3 regions of the Mucilaginibacter sp. CSA2-8R genome follow, and region 1 is predicted to be linked to each of the others. Evidence: riboswitches for the same ligand, from Rfam matches in the RefSeq annotation. Region 1 holds a riboswitch; each other region holds the start of a gene.
What was found. A riboswitch is a leader RNA that binds a small molecule or an ion and turns the genes downstream of it on or off. The one in region 1 is predicted to bind S-adenosylmethionine.
Positions count from the first base shown of each region.

Region 2: another riboswitch for S-adenosylmethionine. It lies ahead of AAGR14_RS05410 (O-acetylhomoserine aminocarboxypropyltransferase/cysteine synthase); the one in region 1 lies ahead of AAGR14_RS12695 (cysteine desulfurase family protein).
Region 3: another riboswitch for S-adenosylmethionine. It lies ahead of metH (methionine synthase); the one in region 1 lies ahead of AAGR14_RS12695 (cysteine desulfurase family protein).

Region 1 is NZ_CP152389.1:3,010,507-3,015,173, forward strand. It holds gene AAGR14_RS12680 (SusC/RagA family TonB-linked outer membrane protein) at 1-12, opposite strand, end outside; tRNA gene AAGR14_RS12685 (tRNA-Cys) at 362-433, opposite strand; gene AAGR14_RS12690 (peroxiredoxin family protein) at 445-1,041, opposite strand; gene AAGR14_RS12695 (cysteine desulfurase family protein) at 1,049-2,185, opposite strand; SAM riboswitch class I at 2,288-2,403, opposite strand; gene AAGR14_RS12700 (glycoside hydrolase family 43 protein) at 2,650-4,029, opposite strand; gene AAGR14_RS12705 (TlpA disulfide reductase family protein) at 4,176-4,667, opposite strand, start outside.
Region 2 is NZ_CP152389.1:1,230,876-1,235,542, reverse strand. It holds gene metX (homoserine O-acetyltransferase) at 1-918, opposite strand, end outside; gene AAGR14_RS05410 (O-acetylhomoserine aminocarboxypropyltransferase/cysteine synthase) at 1,033-2,370, opposite strand; SAM riboswitch class I at 2,634-2,749, opposite strand; gene AAGR14_RS05405 (2-oxo acid dehydrogenase subunit E2) at 2,906-4,567, opposite strand; gene AAGR14_RS05400 (competence/damage-inducible protein A) at 4,615-4,667, opposite strand, start outside.
Region 3 is NZ_CP152389.1:5,265,491-5,270,157, reverse strand. It holds gene metH (methionine synthase) at 1-2,738, opposite strand, end outside; SAM riboswitch class I at 2,868-2,982, opposite strand; gene AAGR14_RS22350 (Bax inhibitor-1/YccA family protein) at 3,098-3,829, opposite strand; gene AAGR14_RS22345 (hypothetical protein) at 3,891-4,457, opposite strand; gene murQ (N-acetylmuramic acid 6-phosphate etherase) at 4,594-4,667, opposite strand, start outside.

The sequences.
Region 1 (4,667 bases):
CTTTTTTGACATGTTTTTTGTTCGGGTTGTGATGACGAGGCGCCACACTAATGGCCTTGAGGCAGCCTATGGAGCATGCCTTTATACCTCAGCAATAAAAAAAATTTATTAAAACCGGGATGATTGATCGGCACTCAGCCGCAGCACGTATTAGCGCAGGCTGCAACAGCAGCAGCAACAAGGATGGGCAGGTACGAATGAGGATGAGCAAACGGTGTGACGGGTGGCGGGTGCTGCGGTGGCAAACGCCGGAGACGCGGCTCTTGTCCGTCTATGCGGATTTACAGCGTGGGCCTGGAGCGATAAGTAAAAATTTGCGTTCATATACTGTTTTGTTGGATGATGTTTGTTTTGTTAACAGAGGCGTGAGGACGGATTCGAACCGCCGTACTGGGTTTTGCAGACCCGTGCCTAACCACTCGGCCACTCCGCCATGGGCACCGTTTATAGCGATGCTTTTACTGAGGACTGGCTGGCCAGGCGGTCAATCACCTGTACCATTTGGCCGAATTCTTTTTCGTCATATAGCCGCGTCAGGTAAACGATTTTGCCCGATGGATCAATCACCACATTACGGGTAACGCCCGACTTTTTATTGGCGAAACGTCCAAAAATGTCGGCCCCCGGGTCTAGTGCCAGCGGATACGTGATTTGCATATCCTGATGGAATTTCTGTACTTTCTCCAGCGGTTCGTCGCGGTCTACGCCTATCAGCACCACGTTTTTATTTTGGTAGGCTTTCCAAACATCTGCTTCCAGGTGCGGCATTTCTTTGCGGCAAACGCTGCACCAGCTGGCGGTAAACTGCAGCACCACTATTTTGCCGCGTAACTGCTTAAGTGAAGTCTTTTGTCCGTTTTGCAGCACCAGTTCAAAATTATCGGGTGCTTGGTCGCCTACTTGTACTAGGTAGCCACGGTCGGCATCGGCTGGGGCAGGCGTTGCAGCAGTAACGTTATTTTGCTGGGCGCGGGTGATATTGGCCACGAGCAACATGACGGCAAATCCAAGTGTGTATGTAATTTTTGATAATGTTTTCATTGCGTAATTAAGCAGCTAAGGTTTGATAAATTTGATGCAGGGCTTCCAGTACACGGTCAATCTCGTGCCGGGTGTTAAACTTGCTGAATGAGAAACGGATATGGTCCTGATCATCAGCGGCAGCAATGGCCTGTAGCACGTGCGAAGCTGAACCGGTAGAACAGGCACTCCCGCCCGATACCGCAATGCCGGCATCGTCCAAACATCGCAGCAGGTTGGGGCCGTAGCTTAATGCTGGTAAGCCTACATTTAATACGGTGTAAAGACTTTGCTGTGCGCTGGCCGAATTACCGTTAAACGTTACGCCGGGCACCTCGCTGGTTAAGCGGGAAATCATGTAGTTTTTTAGATTTTGGATGTGCTGATGGTGCTCGTCGATATGGCTATAAGCAATCTCTAAAGCTTTGGTAAGCCCTACAATACCGTGGATGTTTTCGGTACCGGCACGTAAGCGGCCTTCCTGTCCGCCGCCATGTATGAGCTGCGACAGCTGGATGCCCTTACGACAAAATATAAACCCTACCCCTTTTGGGCCATGGAATTTGTGCGCCGATGCCGCCAGAAAATGCACTTTTAGTTTTTGCATATTGAGCCGGTAGTGCCCCATGGTTTGTACCGTATCGGTATGAAAAAGCGCATCGTAACGCTCGCTTATTTCGCCTATTTGAGCGATGTCGTTCAGGTTGCCAATCTCGTTGTTGGCATGCATTACCGATACCAGGCTGCGCGGATGAGTTTGCAGCAACTGCTCCAAGTGGCCCAGGTCGAGGTTGCCTTTAGCATCATGTTTAATAAAACTTATTTTAATGAGCCCTTTACGTTGCAGATTACTTAACGTATGTAATACTGCATGATGCTCAAACCGGGTAGTGATAACATGCTGTATGCCATAGCCATGTACGGCTGTAAGTATAGCTGTATTATCAGCCTCGGTACCGCCCGAGGTAAACACAATTTCTTCGGGCAACGCGCCAATTAAACCGGCAATAGTTGCTCTGCACTGCTCAATAGCCTGCCGGGCCTGACGCCCCTGTGCATGGTGCGACGACGGGTTGCCGTAATGGTTTAGCAGGTACGGTGTCATGGCATTAAACACTTCGGCGTCGAGTGGTGTGGTGGCTGCGTTGTCTAAATAAATACTCATAGCTTTTGTATGCTGCTTGTTAAAAATTGGAAAGTCTTGTAAATCAAACCCAGAGAAGGCTGCAGCACAGCACAACAATTTTAACAAGCAGGAGCACTTGTTATCTTATCTTTCTTTTGCATTAGCAAAAGCAGGAATTAGCACCTTATGCAGCTTAAAAAGCCGTATAGGTTGCCAAGACGTCGCAGGGCCTTTCCCTCAGTCTTTCTGGATAAGTTGACAAAGAACTATCGTTTACAGCAGCAAATATAGCCCAAAAAATATAATTCCTATAGAATTTGTAGATATTTTTATTTTTAGATGTTTTGATGACAAACGACAGTTTCGCCTATGAATTGGAGAGCGCAGATTTAATGGCCAAAACTGCCCAGAAATAGCGTTCGGCTTAAACAAAATTCGCTGCAAGTCTGTGCTTTAAAGCACAGACTTGCAGCGATATGTAATGCTATAAATAAAGCTTTTTTTTATTTAGCTGGATTTACCTTCCACCAGTCAAAATAAAACAGGTCTTTTTCTCCTTTAAAAACAAAGTACACATCATGTACGCCTTTAACATTTTTAAGAGGACTGGTTACATTGCCAAATACATCGCCCTGGGCAACATTGTTTACGTTAACCACCCCCACTAAAGGGCCATCAATTTTATCCGTATGCACTTCCATCTTGCCGCCGCGTAACGCCGCTACACAAACCTCAATAGCCGAAGCACCCGATGCAAAATCAACGCCCTGTACTTTTAGATAGTCGCCATTATTTATAGAACTCACAAAGATGCGTTCAGCTTTCTTTTTCCCTTTATCCCAAGACACGTTACGCTCCCACTCGGTTACGTTATCCGTTTTTAGGCCTTCACTGTAGGCGATGGTTTCGGCCTCAACCTTGCTGTAAGGATTTAACGTGCCGCGCTGTTTAACGCCGGTTACCGACCAAAACGGCAAATGCTTAATTGTACCGTCGGGGTTAAACGTTAATTCTTCGAGCGATACCGACCGGCGTTCATAATGCTTTGACACGGTTTGCTTCATGATATTATAATTGAAGCCGAAAACGTACCAGGTGCCTTTGTAATTGATAATGCCCGGATGGTTGCCTGACGAACGCGGGTCGCCATCCATAATGCTGCCACCGTACTCCCATGGGCCGGTTGCGCTTTTACCCATAGCATACCCTATCCCTTCGGGGCAGCAGGTTGAGGCATATGCCATGTAATATTTACCATCGCGCTTAAATGCCCAGGGGCCTTCCTGGTAATGGAATGGGTCGGCCTTACCGGCCACTTTGGCTATAGAAGGGTCTTTAATGATCTCGCCTGAATACGAAATCATATCCGGGTTTAGTTTTACGTAGTATAAATTGGGGTTGCCCCAGTACAGGTAGGCTTGCCCGTCATCGTCAATTAAAACCGTCGGGTCGATATCGTCTTTACTATTTTTAATCAGCGGCTTTCCTATCGCGTCTTTAAACGGCCCGTACGGGCTATCAGACACCAGCACACCGATGCCTACATTGTTGGGCAAAGGGCAGTACAAATAAAATTTGTTATTGCGGTGCACGCACTGCAGTGCCCAGGCCCCGTTATCAATACCGCCCCATTTAAAATCTTTTACAGAGGCTATAGCGCCGCGGTCGGTCCAATTTACCATATCGGTAGAGGTATACAGCAGCCAGTTCTGCATTTTAAAGCCAAATGCATCATCCTCATCATGGCCGGTGTATAAAAACACGGTGTCGTGGTAAACCAGCGGTGCCGGATCGGCCGTAAACTTGGTTTGAATAATAGGGTTTTGGCCAAACGCAGTGGCCGCCATGGCGCAGAGCATGGCAAAGATGCTTAAGGTTTTCATACAACTGGTTTATTATGGTAGCCGCCCCTAGGATGAGCGGCTACACACTACAAATATGCCCAGGATAAATAAAACTGTAGTTGAATAATGTAGCAATTTTGTTGAAATATTGAGGTTACAACCCATAAAACCAGGCCTGACGACTATTAGGGTACGAGTTTCTGTAAATCCTGTACTGTAAGAGATTGCATCCAGGCAATGTTTAGCTTATGGGATATTTTACTGTTTTGGTCTAAACAAAAGTAGCTGGGATAGCCACCTTTACCCAGCATGGCCATCAATTCGCTTGACAAGTTTTTGTCAATAAAAATGTGGGTACCGGGTTGTTTCAATTCTATAACTTTAGTCTTCCATCGTTCGAGCGTTGAGCCATCGGCCGTACACAGGTAAACAAATTCGATAGGTAAACCGGCAGCTTGCGTATGCAGCTTTGCGCTGTAGGGCATATCGCCAAGGCATGGCGCGCACCAGGTTGCCCATAAATCACAAACTACGGCTTTGCCTTTAAATCGCTGCGCAAATTTGCCTAAAAACTCGGCTGCTTTCATCCCCTTAACGGATGATAATGTTGCGCCGAATGCAAACCTGGCCACGGGTGTTCCAATCACAGAATCGGCACTTACATCGCTGCTCTTTTT
Region 2 (4,667 bases), 1.8 Mb from region 1:
CTTCGGGATATGCTGAAACAGGTACTGCTGCTCTTCAATCGGGAATAGAATATCTGACTTGATGCCAATTACTATAGTTTGCGCTGTAACCTGACTTAAAGCGTTCTCTAAACCACCACGATTGCGGCCTACGTGGTGTGAGTCCATCGCTTTGCTCAGATACCAGTAGCTATAGGCATTAAAGCGGTTTACCAGTTTATCTCCCTGGTAGCTTTGGTATGAGGCTGCACGGTAGTCATCTGTTTTGCTGTCATCATCCTCGTGCTGTTTAATGTTATAAGCCTTGTAACCCCGATACGATAGTAGGGCCATACTGCGGGCAGCCTTTAAACCTGCGCTGCCACCATCGGGTGTACCGTTGTTAAAAGTCTGATCGGCCGTTAAAGCCAGGCGCTGCGACTCGTTGAAAGCTATACCCCAGGGTGAGTGTTTAGCGTTGCTGGCAATCAAAATCAATTGTTTGATGCGCGATGGCTCTATAATGCTCCACTCCAGTGCCTGCTGCCCACCTAATGATCCACCAATCAATACATCGATTTGGTTAATACCTAAATCATCAGCCAGTAATTGGTGGGCCTTTACCATATCGCGGATGGTAAACTGCGGAAAATCTAAATAAAATGGCTGGCCGGTTGATGGGTTGATGCTTAACGGATTGGAAGTACCGTAAGCAGAACCTAACACATTGGCACAAATAATAAAATGCTCGTCGGGGTTAAAAAAGTAACCCTCGCCAACAAATCCTTTCCACCAGTCGAGCACATCCGAGTTGGCAGTAAGGGCATGGCATACCCAAACCACATTATCTTTAGCGGCATTTAACCGGCCATACGTGTGATAACCCACCTGTAAACCCTCCAGTTGCTTGCCCGATTCTAACTCAAATGTACCTGTATAATTGAAGGTTTGTAAACTCATTGCTGTAATTTGATTAAGCCCTCCCATTGCTGGAGGGCTTTATTAATCACTATCAAAAACTAAAAAAACTATATTTTAAAGCTTCGTCTTTATCTCAAGAATGAAAGCTGTTTATTAATCTAAATCACCAACTATTGCTGCATCCAATGTCTTTACAACAGCAAAAGCCTGTTCAAAATCGGCTTTGATATCATCAATATGTTCGATGCCCACAGCAACACGCAATAAATTTGGCGTTACACCCGCAGCCAGTTGCTCCACGTCAGATAATTGCTGATGTGTGGTAGCCGATGGCTGGATGATGAGCGTTTTAGCATCGCCTACATTGGCCAGGTGGCTTACCATTTGCAAGCTATCTATTAATTTGGAAGCGTGCTGCTTATCGCCTTTTAACTCAAATGACAACACCGCACCAAAACCATTTTTTAAATAGCGCTTGGCCAAATGATGATATGGCGAAGATGGCAAACCCGGATAGTTGACCTTAGCTACCTGCGGATGCTGTTCGAGCCAAATAGCCAGTTCAAGCGTATTATCTACATGGCGCTGCACACGCAACGAAAGGGTTTCTAAACCTTGCAGTAGTAAAAACGAATTAAAAGGTGATTGCGATGCACCAAAATCGCGCAAGCCCTCTACCCTAGCCCTGATGATGAATTGGATGTTGCCGAAAGGGCCGCCTACCCCAAACACTTCAGAAAATATCAATCCATGATAGCCCTCTGCAGGTTGGCTAAATTGCGGATATTTACCATTACCCCAATTATAGTTACCGCCATCTACAATTACGCCACCAATGCTGGTACCATGCCCGCCAATCCATTTAGTGGCCGACTCAACTACCACGTGAGCGCCATGCTCTAAGGGGCGGAACAAATATCCTCCGGCACCAAAGGTATTATCTACAATGAGCGGCAAATCATACTTACGGGCCAAAGCAGCTATCTGTTCAAAATCCGGGATGTTAAAGCCTGGATTACCGATGGTTTCTAAATAAATAGCTTTAGTTTTATCGTCAATCAAACGCTCTAAACTATCAGCCTGTTCATTCGCAGCAAAACGCGCTTCTATTCCCAAACGTTTAAAGGCTACCTTAAACTGGTTATACGTCCCACCATATAAAAACGGTGAGGTAACAAAGTTGTCGCCTACCTGTAGGATGTTGTTTAGCGCAATAAACTGAGCTGCCTGACCCGATGCCGTTGCCAGGGCAGCTACCCCACCTTCGAGCGCGGCAATACGTTTCTCAAATACATCAGTTGTCGGATTCATAATCCGTGAGTAGATGTTGCCAAATTCTTTTAGCGCAAACAGGTTAGCGCCATGCTCGGCATTTTTAAAAACGTACGAAGTAGTTTGATATAAAGGCACTGCACGCGAACCGGTGATGGGATCAACTTCCTGACCGGCGTGCAATTGTAAAGTTTCGAATTTTAAAGGTGTTGTTGACATGATGTTTACAGTTAATGGTAATGACTTTGGTGAATGACTGTTGCCTTGAGGTTAGCTTACGGACAGGATACAGCAAATCCCGGCGTAAAACACGTTAGCATTTATTTGCAACAAAAGCGCAGTGAATGGAAACGTGCAATTGCTTTAATGGCAACAACACATGCACAAACAGTTAGCAGCAAAACTGTAAGTACCAAAAAATTTACCCGTTTGGGCAGCCAATAAAATTGCAGTAGTGGATTTAACGTGTATCATGGTTATTTCACTTATATTCCCCGGCTGTATGTCCAGACCGGGACAGGAATTGGCACCTTCTCCGCCTATCGGAGGGTTGCCAGCGGGTCAGGGAGCCTGATCTCTCGCCGCTTCTTTATAAATCAAAACCAACGGAGGGTATTTGATTATGGTATTTAAACCTTAAAGGCAAAGGTAGTGCGTAAACGCTTAATTATACAAATTTTTATAAAATATTTTCTTTAGGTATTCATTTACAGAAACTTACACCAAAAGCAAAGGCGTAAGTTTCTGTATTTATTTAGATATCGCGGTTTAAATCCCAGTTTTCGAGATAGTCGGCTACACGTTTTACAAACGAGCCGCCCAGGGCGCCATCTACCACACGATGGTCGTATGATAACGATAGATACATCATGTGCCTTATGGCTATAACATCTCCGGTAGGTGTTTCTATAACAGCCGGTTTCTTTTTAATAGTGCCTATGGCTAATATAGCTACCTGCGGCTGGTTGATAATAGGCGTACCCATTATGTTTCCAAACATACCAATGTTGGTAATGGTAAAAGTACCATCGCGGGTATCATCAGGCTGTAGCTTGTTATTACGCGCACGGTTGGCCAAATCGTTTACGCTTTTGGCTAAACCCGTCAGGTTGAGCCTCTCGGCACGACGAATTACCGGCACAATCAGGTTGCCACTCGGTAGCGCTGTAGCCATACCAATGTTCACATCTTTCTTTTTGATGATTTGCGTACCATTTACAGATACGTTAATCATTGGCATATCAACAATAGCACGGGCTACTGCTTCAATAAATATAGGGGTAAAGGTTAGTTTTTGCCCTTCGCGTTTTTCAAATTTACCTTTAACCTTTTCGCGCCAGTAAACCAGATTGGTTACGTCGGCCTCAACAAATGAGGTAACGTGCGCCGAGGTATCGCGGCTCATCACCATATGGTCGGCAATTAACCGGCGCATACGGTCCATTTCAATAATCTCGTCGCCGCTGTTTAAACTTTGTGCGGGCTGTTGCGGTGCTTCCCTTTTTTCGGCTGGCGCAGCAGGAGTACTTGCAGTTGTCGAAGCCGGTGCCTGAACTTCGGCCGCAGGTTTTTCAGATTGAGCCTCGCCACGGTTTTGCAGGTAAGCCATCAAATCATTCTTGGTTAAACGCCCCTCGGCCCCGGTACCCGGAATAGCATCCAGCTCGGTTTGCCCAATATTTTCCTGATTGGCAATATTGCGTACCAAAGGAGAATAAAAACGGATACCTGATGATTGCGCGGCCGGAGGTGTTGTTTGACTGGTTTTAGACTGTAATTGCTCTAACCCAGGAACATGAGGCGCCATTTCCGGCACAGGCTCCGGATCCATTACCTGCTCAGGCTCTGCTTTTGGTTCTGGCTTAGGTGCCGGCGGTGTAGCAGGCTGGTAGTTTGTTTTATCGGCGGTTTCAATTACCGCTATTGGCGTGCCTACCTTAATAACTTCGTTTGACTTAAACAGGTGCTCAACTAAAGTTCCGTTAACGGGCGATGGAAGTTCAGAATCTACCTTGTCGGTAGATATCATTACAAGGGCATCATCAACAGTTACCTTTTCGCCGGGCTGTTTCAGCCAGTTCACCAGGGTAGCCTCGGCAACACTTTCGCCCATTTTGGGCAATAAAAGTTCAAAGCGGGTTACCGGTTTTTCTTCGGGCTGGCTTTCGGGCTCGTCAACAGTTTCGATTACGGCAATGCAGGCACCCACCTGCACTACGTCGTCTTGCTTAAACAATTGCTCTTTCAAAACGCCGCTCACCGGCGATGGTACCTCAGAGTCTACTTTATCGGTAGCAATTTCAACCACAGCGTCATCTGCCTCAATCCGGTCGCCCGGTTGTTTCAGCCATTTAATAACGGTTGCTTCAGCAACGCTTTCACCCATTCTGGGCAGCAGCAGTTCGAATTTCGCCATGGTTTAATCTCTAAGTCAGGCCAAAATTAACTATTTATCCGGTAGTTTTATTGTGCGCCCAGTAAAGTATTCAACATACCCAGGGCAGTAATAGCCGTGC
Region 3 (4,667 bases), 2.3 Mb from region 1:
TGGTATTTGTTTGACCGTGCCTCGTCAATGCTTAAAAAGCGCTTGTCTGACCGTTTGTTTAAATGCGCCTCGCGTGCTTTTTCGTATTCCAGCTTAATGTTTTGAATATACTCGTCGCGGTTGTCTTTACTCATTAGTGTGCTGCACACAGTAACACTGCGCGATGCATCCAGTACGTGAATAGCAGGACCAGAGTAATTAGGCGCAATTTTTACGGCAGCATGGATACGTGATGTGGTAGCACCGCCAACAATCAGCGGAACGGTAAAGCCTTCGCGCTCCATCTCTTTGGCAAAATGCACCATCTCATCCAAAGATGGCGTGATGAGGCCACTTAGGCCGATAATATCAACCTGCTGCTTTTTGGCTTCTTCAATAATTTTTTGAGCGGGCACCATAACGCCCATGTCTATAATTTCGAAGTTATTACAGGCCAGAACTACGCCAACAATGTTTTTACCAATGTCGTGTACATCGCCTTTAACCGTAGCCAGCAATATTTTACCGGCATTGCTGCGCTGACTGGCATCAGCATTTTTTAGCTTTTCTTCTTCAATAAACGGAAGCAAATAAGCTACAGCCTTTTTCATTACCCGGGCTGATTTTACCACTTGAGGTAAAAACATTTTACCCGACCCAAATAGGTCGCCCACGATGTTCATGCCATCCATTAATGGGCCTTCAATCACTTCGAGCGGACGAGCATATTTTTGACGTGCTTCTTCCACATCATTGTCCAGGTACTCTACAATACCTTTAACCAAGGCATGCGATAATCGCTTTTCAACCGGTTCGTTACGCCAGGCCTCGTCTTTTACTATTTCTTTGCCTTTAGCTTTTACTGTTTCGGCGTACTCTACCAAACGTTCGGTAGCATCGGGCCGGCGGTTAAGCAGTACGTCTTCTACCCGTTCTAAAAGTGGCTTGGGTATTTCTTCGTAAACTTCGAGCATACCGGCATTTACAATGCCCATATCCATACCGGCTTTAATGGCATGGTACAGGAACGCCGAGTGCATGGCCTCGCGTACTACGTTGTTTCCTCTAAAAGAGAAGGAAATATTACTCACCCCGCCGCTTACTTTGGCATGAGGTAAGTTTTCTTTAATCCAGCGGGTGGCGTTGATAAAGTCGACCGCGTAGTTATTATGTTCCTCCAAACCGGTGGCAACGGTAAGGATATTCGGGTCGAAAATAATATCCTGCGGCGGGAAACCAATTTCGTTCACTAGGATGTCGTATGAGCGCTTGCAAATTTCGACACGGCGTTCGTAATTGTCGGCCTGGCCTTGTTCATCAAAAGCCATCACCACCGTAGCGGCTCCATAGCTTAATATTTTTTGGGCTTGTTCTCTAAACTTTTCTTCGCCTTCTTTAAGCGAAATGGAGTTTACAATACCTTTGCCCTGCAGGCATTTTAAACCGGCTTCAATCACCGTCCATTTAGACGAATCGACCATGATGGGCAGTTTGGCAATATCGGGTTCGGAGGCTACGAGGTTTAAAAATTTCACCATCACGGCTTCCGAATCAATCATGCCCTCGTCCATGTTAATGTCGATGACCTGGGCACCGCCTTCTACCTGCTGGCGAGCTACGGTAAGCGCCTCCTCATAGTTTTCGGCCAGGATGAGTTTTGAAAATTTAGGCGAACCGGTGATGTTGGTACGCTCGCCTACGTTTACAAAGTTAGCCTCAGGCGTAATGGTGACGGCTTCCAGGCCACTTAGGCGCATGTATGGCGCTACCTCCGGTTTTTGACGGGGTGCGTGTTTAGCGGCTTTATCGGCAATGCATTTGATGTGGTCGGGCGTGGTACCGCAACAACCACCTACGATATTGACCAGACCGGCTTTAGTAAAATCATCAACCTGGTGGGCCGTTTCATGCGGTGTTTCGTCGTATGCGCCAAATTCGTTAGGTAAGCCGGCATTAGGATAGGCAGAAATAAACACATCTGCTTTTTCTGATAATTCTTCGAGATACGGACGCATTTCGCGGGCACCCAAAGCACAATTTAAACCTACCGAAAGCAGGTTGGCATGGCGGACGGAGTTCCAGAACGCCTCTACGGTTTGCCCCGACAGGGTACGTCCTGATGCATCAGTAATGGTACCCGAAATCATGATGGGTAGCCTTTTGCCCGACTCGTGCTCGTACCGCTGCACGGCAAACAAGGCTGCTTTGGCGTTCAGCGTATCAAAAATGGTTTCAATCAATAAAAGGTCCGAACCTCCATCAACTAAACCGCGAACCTGCTCATAATAAGCCTCAGCCAGGTCATCAAACGTTACGGCACGATAGCCCGGGTCATTTACATCGGGAGATAATGAGGCGGTACGGTTGGTAGGGCCAACAGCTCCGGCTACAAAACGGGGCTTATCAGGTGTTTTCAGGTTGTATTCATCAGCCGCTTCGCGGGCCAGTCGTGCACCTTCGTAGCTTAACTCGTAAGCCAGTTCTTCCATATGGTAGTCGGCCAAACTAATGCGTTGGGTGCTGAAAGTATTGGTTTCAATAATATCGGCCCCGGCATCCAGATATTCGGCATGAATAGCTTTGATAACATCCGGACGGGTAAGGTTAAGCAAATCGTTGTTGCCCTTTAAATCCGACGGATGATTTTTAAAACGCTCCCCGCGAAAATCGTCTTCCGTTAATTGATAGCGCTGTATCATGGTTCCCATGGCGCCGTCAATTACCAATATGCGTTTTTGTAATTGTTCGTATATATTCATTCTTTAGTATCAGGTATTGAGTATCAAGTATTAAGAGGTAGTTGCATCACGTTTTTGAATGCCTAATCTTAGGTACTTAATATTAAAATAGCTTATGTCGAAAAGTCGGCGGTTTGGAATCTTGACTCTCGCTTATCTGTCTTAAAACCTGATAGTTAACCGTTTTAAGTAGAATGTAGCACCTTGTAAGCACAGGTTGCTAAGACTTCGCAGGGTCCAGTCCCTCCGTCTTTCTCTATAAGCAGTACAAAGTTGCAAAATAGGGCCGTCAAATCCAAATGCTAAACCTTACAATCGGCCCCAATAAAAAGGGCCGCCTTTGCGGGCAGCCCATGCTTAAAATTTAAATGAAACAGCACTTATTTACGGCTGCCAAATATCCTTAACAAAGATAAAAACAGGTTGATGAAGTCCATATACAGACTCAGTGCACCCATGATAGCCATTTTTTTGGTATCGGCCAGGCCGTATTCCAAACCCGCGCCTATGCGTTTTAATTTTTGTACGTCATAAGCGGTTAAGCCCACAAACACAGCTACACCAATATAGCTAATAGCCTTGCTTAAACCCGGACTGGCAATAAACATGTTTACTACTGATGCTACGATGATGCCCAACAGCAACATCACCATCAACGAACCAAAATTAGTTAAATCTTGTGTGGTGGTATAACCGGCTATGGCCATAATACCAAAAACTACCGAAGCCGTGATGAACACACCTAATACTGATGATGCCGTATAAACTAATAGCACAAAGCTTAAGCTTGTACCCATCAGCGCTGCAAACAAGATGAATAAAACCGTGAGTACCGGCGCTGATATTTTATTTAAGCCAAACGACATCAGCATAACAAATGCTAAAGGCGCAAACATTACTACAGTGCCCAGGCCGGTTCTGCGACCGGTGCTCAGGTCAATCAGTTTGCTTAATAAATTAATGTCGGTAGCAAATAAGTAAGCACAAAAGGCAGATATGCCCAGCGCAACAAACATCCACATAAATACATTGGCGATAAACTTGCGCGATGAAGCCTGGTCGTCCAGTTGTATTACATTCTTGTATTGATAATCAAAATTATTACTTTCCATTTTTATAAATTAATCAGGTTAAAGGTATAACATATTTTAGACACTTAAACAGCTTTAAAGTTTAAGTAAGGCGGCGCATTAATTGCTCTTCTACCAGTTTAAATACCTGTAAGGGTTTCAATGAGCGCCAGTTTAATTCATCAAGGCCTCCACCAAAATTGATGTAGTAATCAATATTGTTTTGTTTGAATTCTTCAATCACATGTTCCCTGAAATTGATACCCGCAATCCATCCATCTTCCACATCCTGAAACCACTCTTCGTAATAACAATCGTCAGACGAGTGAAAGTTTAATACGTTTTCGCCTATCAGTATAAACTTGTTAATGCCGTTATCAATCATTAACTCCATAATCTCTCGTTTCAGCGTCATGATGTCATTATTGATGGCATCGTTCCATTCGCCAATAAACTCTATGATCACATAGCCGCGATCATAATCGGCATACAATACTTTTAAATATAATGTATTAGAGCCAAACGAATCCCATTGCGGGTGCAGCAAATAATTATAAACCTGCTTATCAAACTCAAACTCATTATACACCGTAGCATAAAAAGGCGAATACTCATCCTCTGCCGCTACATAATCATCTCTCCACCTGTAGTATGGCTCTATTTCGTGCATGTGTTATAAATATGCAGATATGCTAATGTGCGTATGTGCAAATGTTTTGCTTGTACGTTGTGCCTACCTGCTTTTTCTTTTAAATTATAGTTCTCTTTTATTCATTTGCACATACGCACATTAGCATATCTGCATATTATTTTTTGTACGCATCAACCGCTTTACGAACGCTGCCGTGCTCGTTTAAAAGTTGGGCTGCCGTTTGTTCAT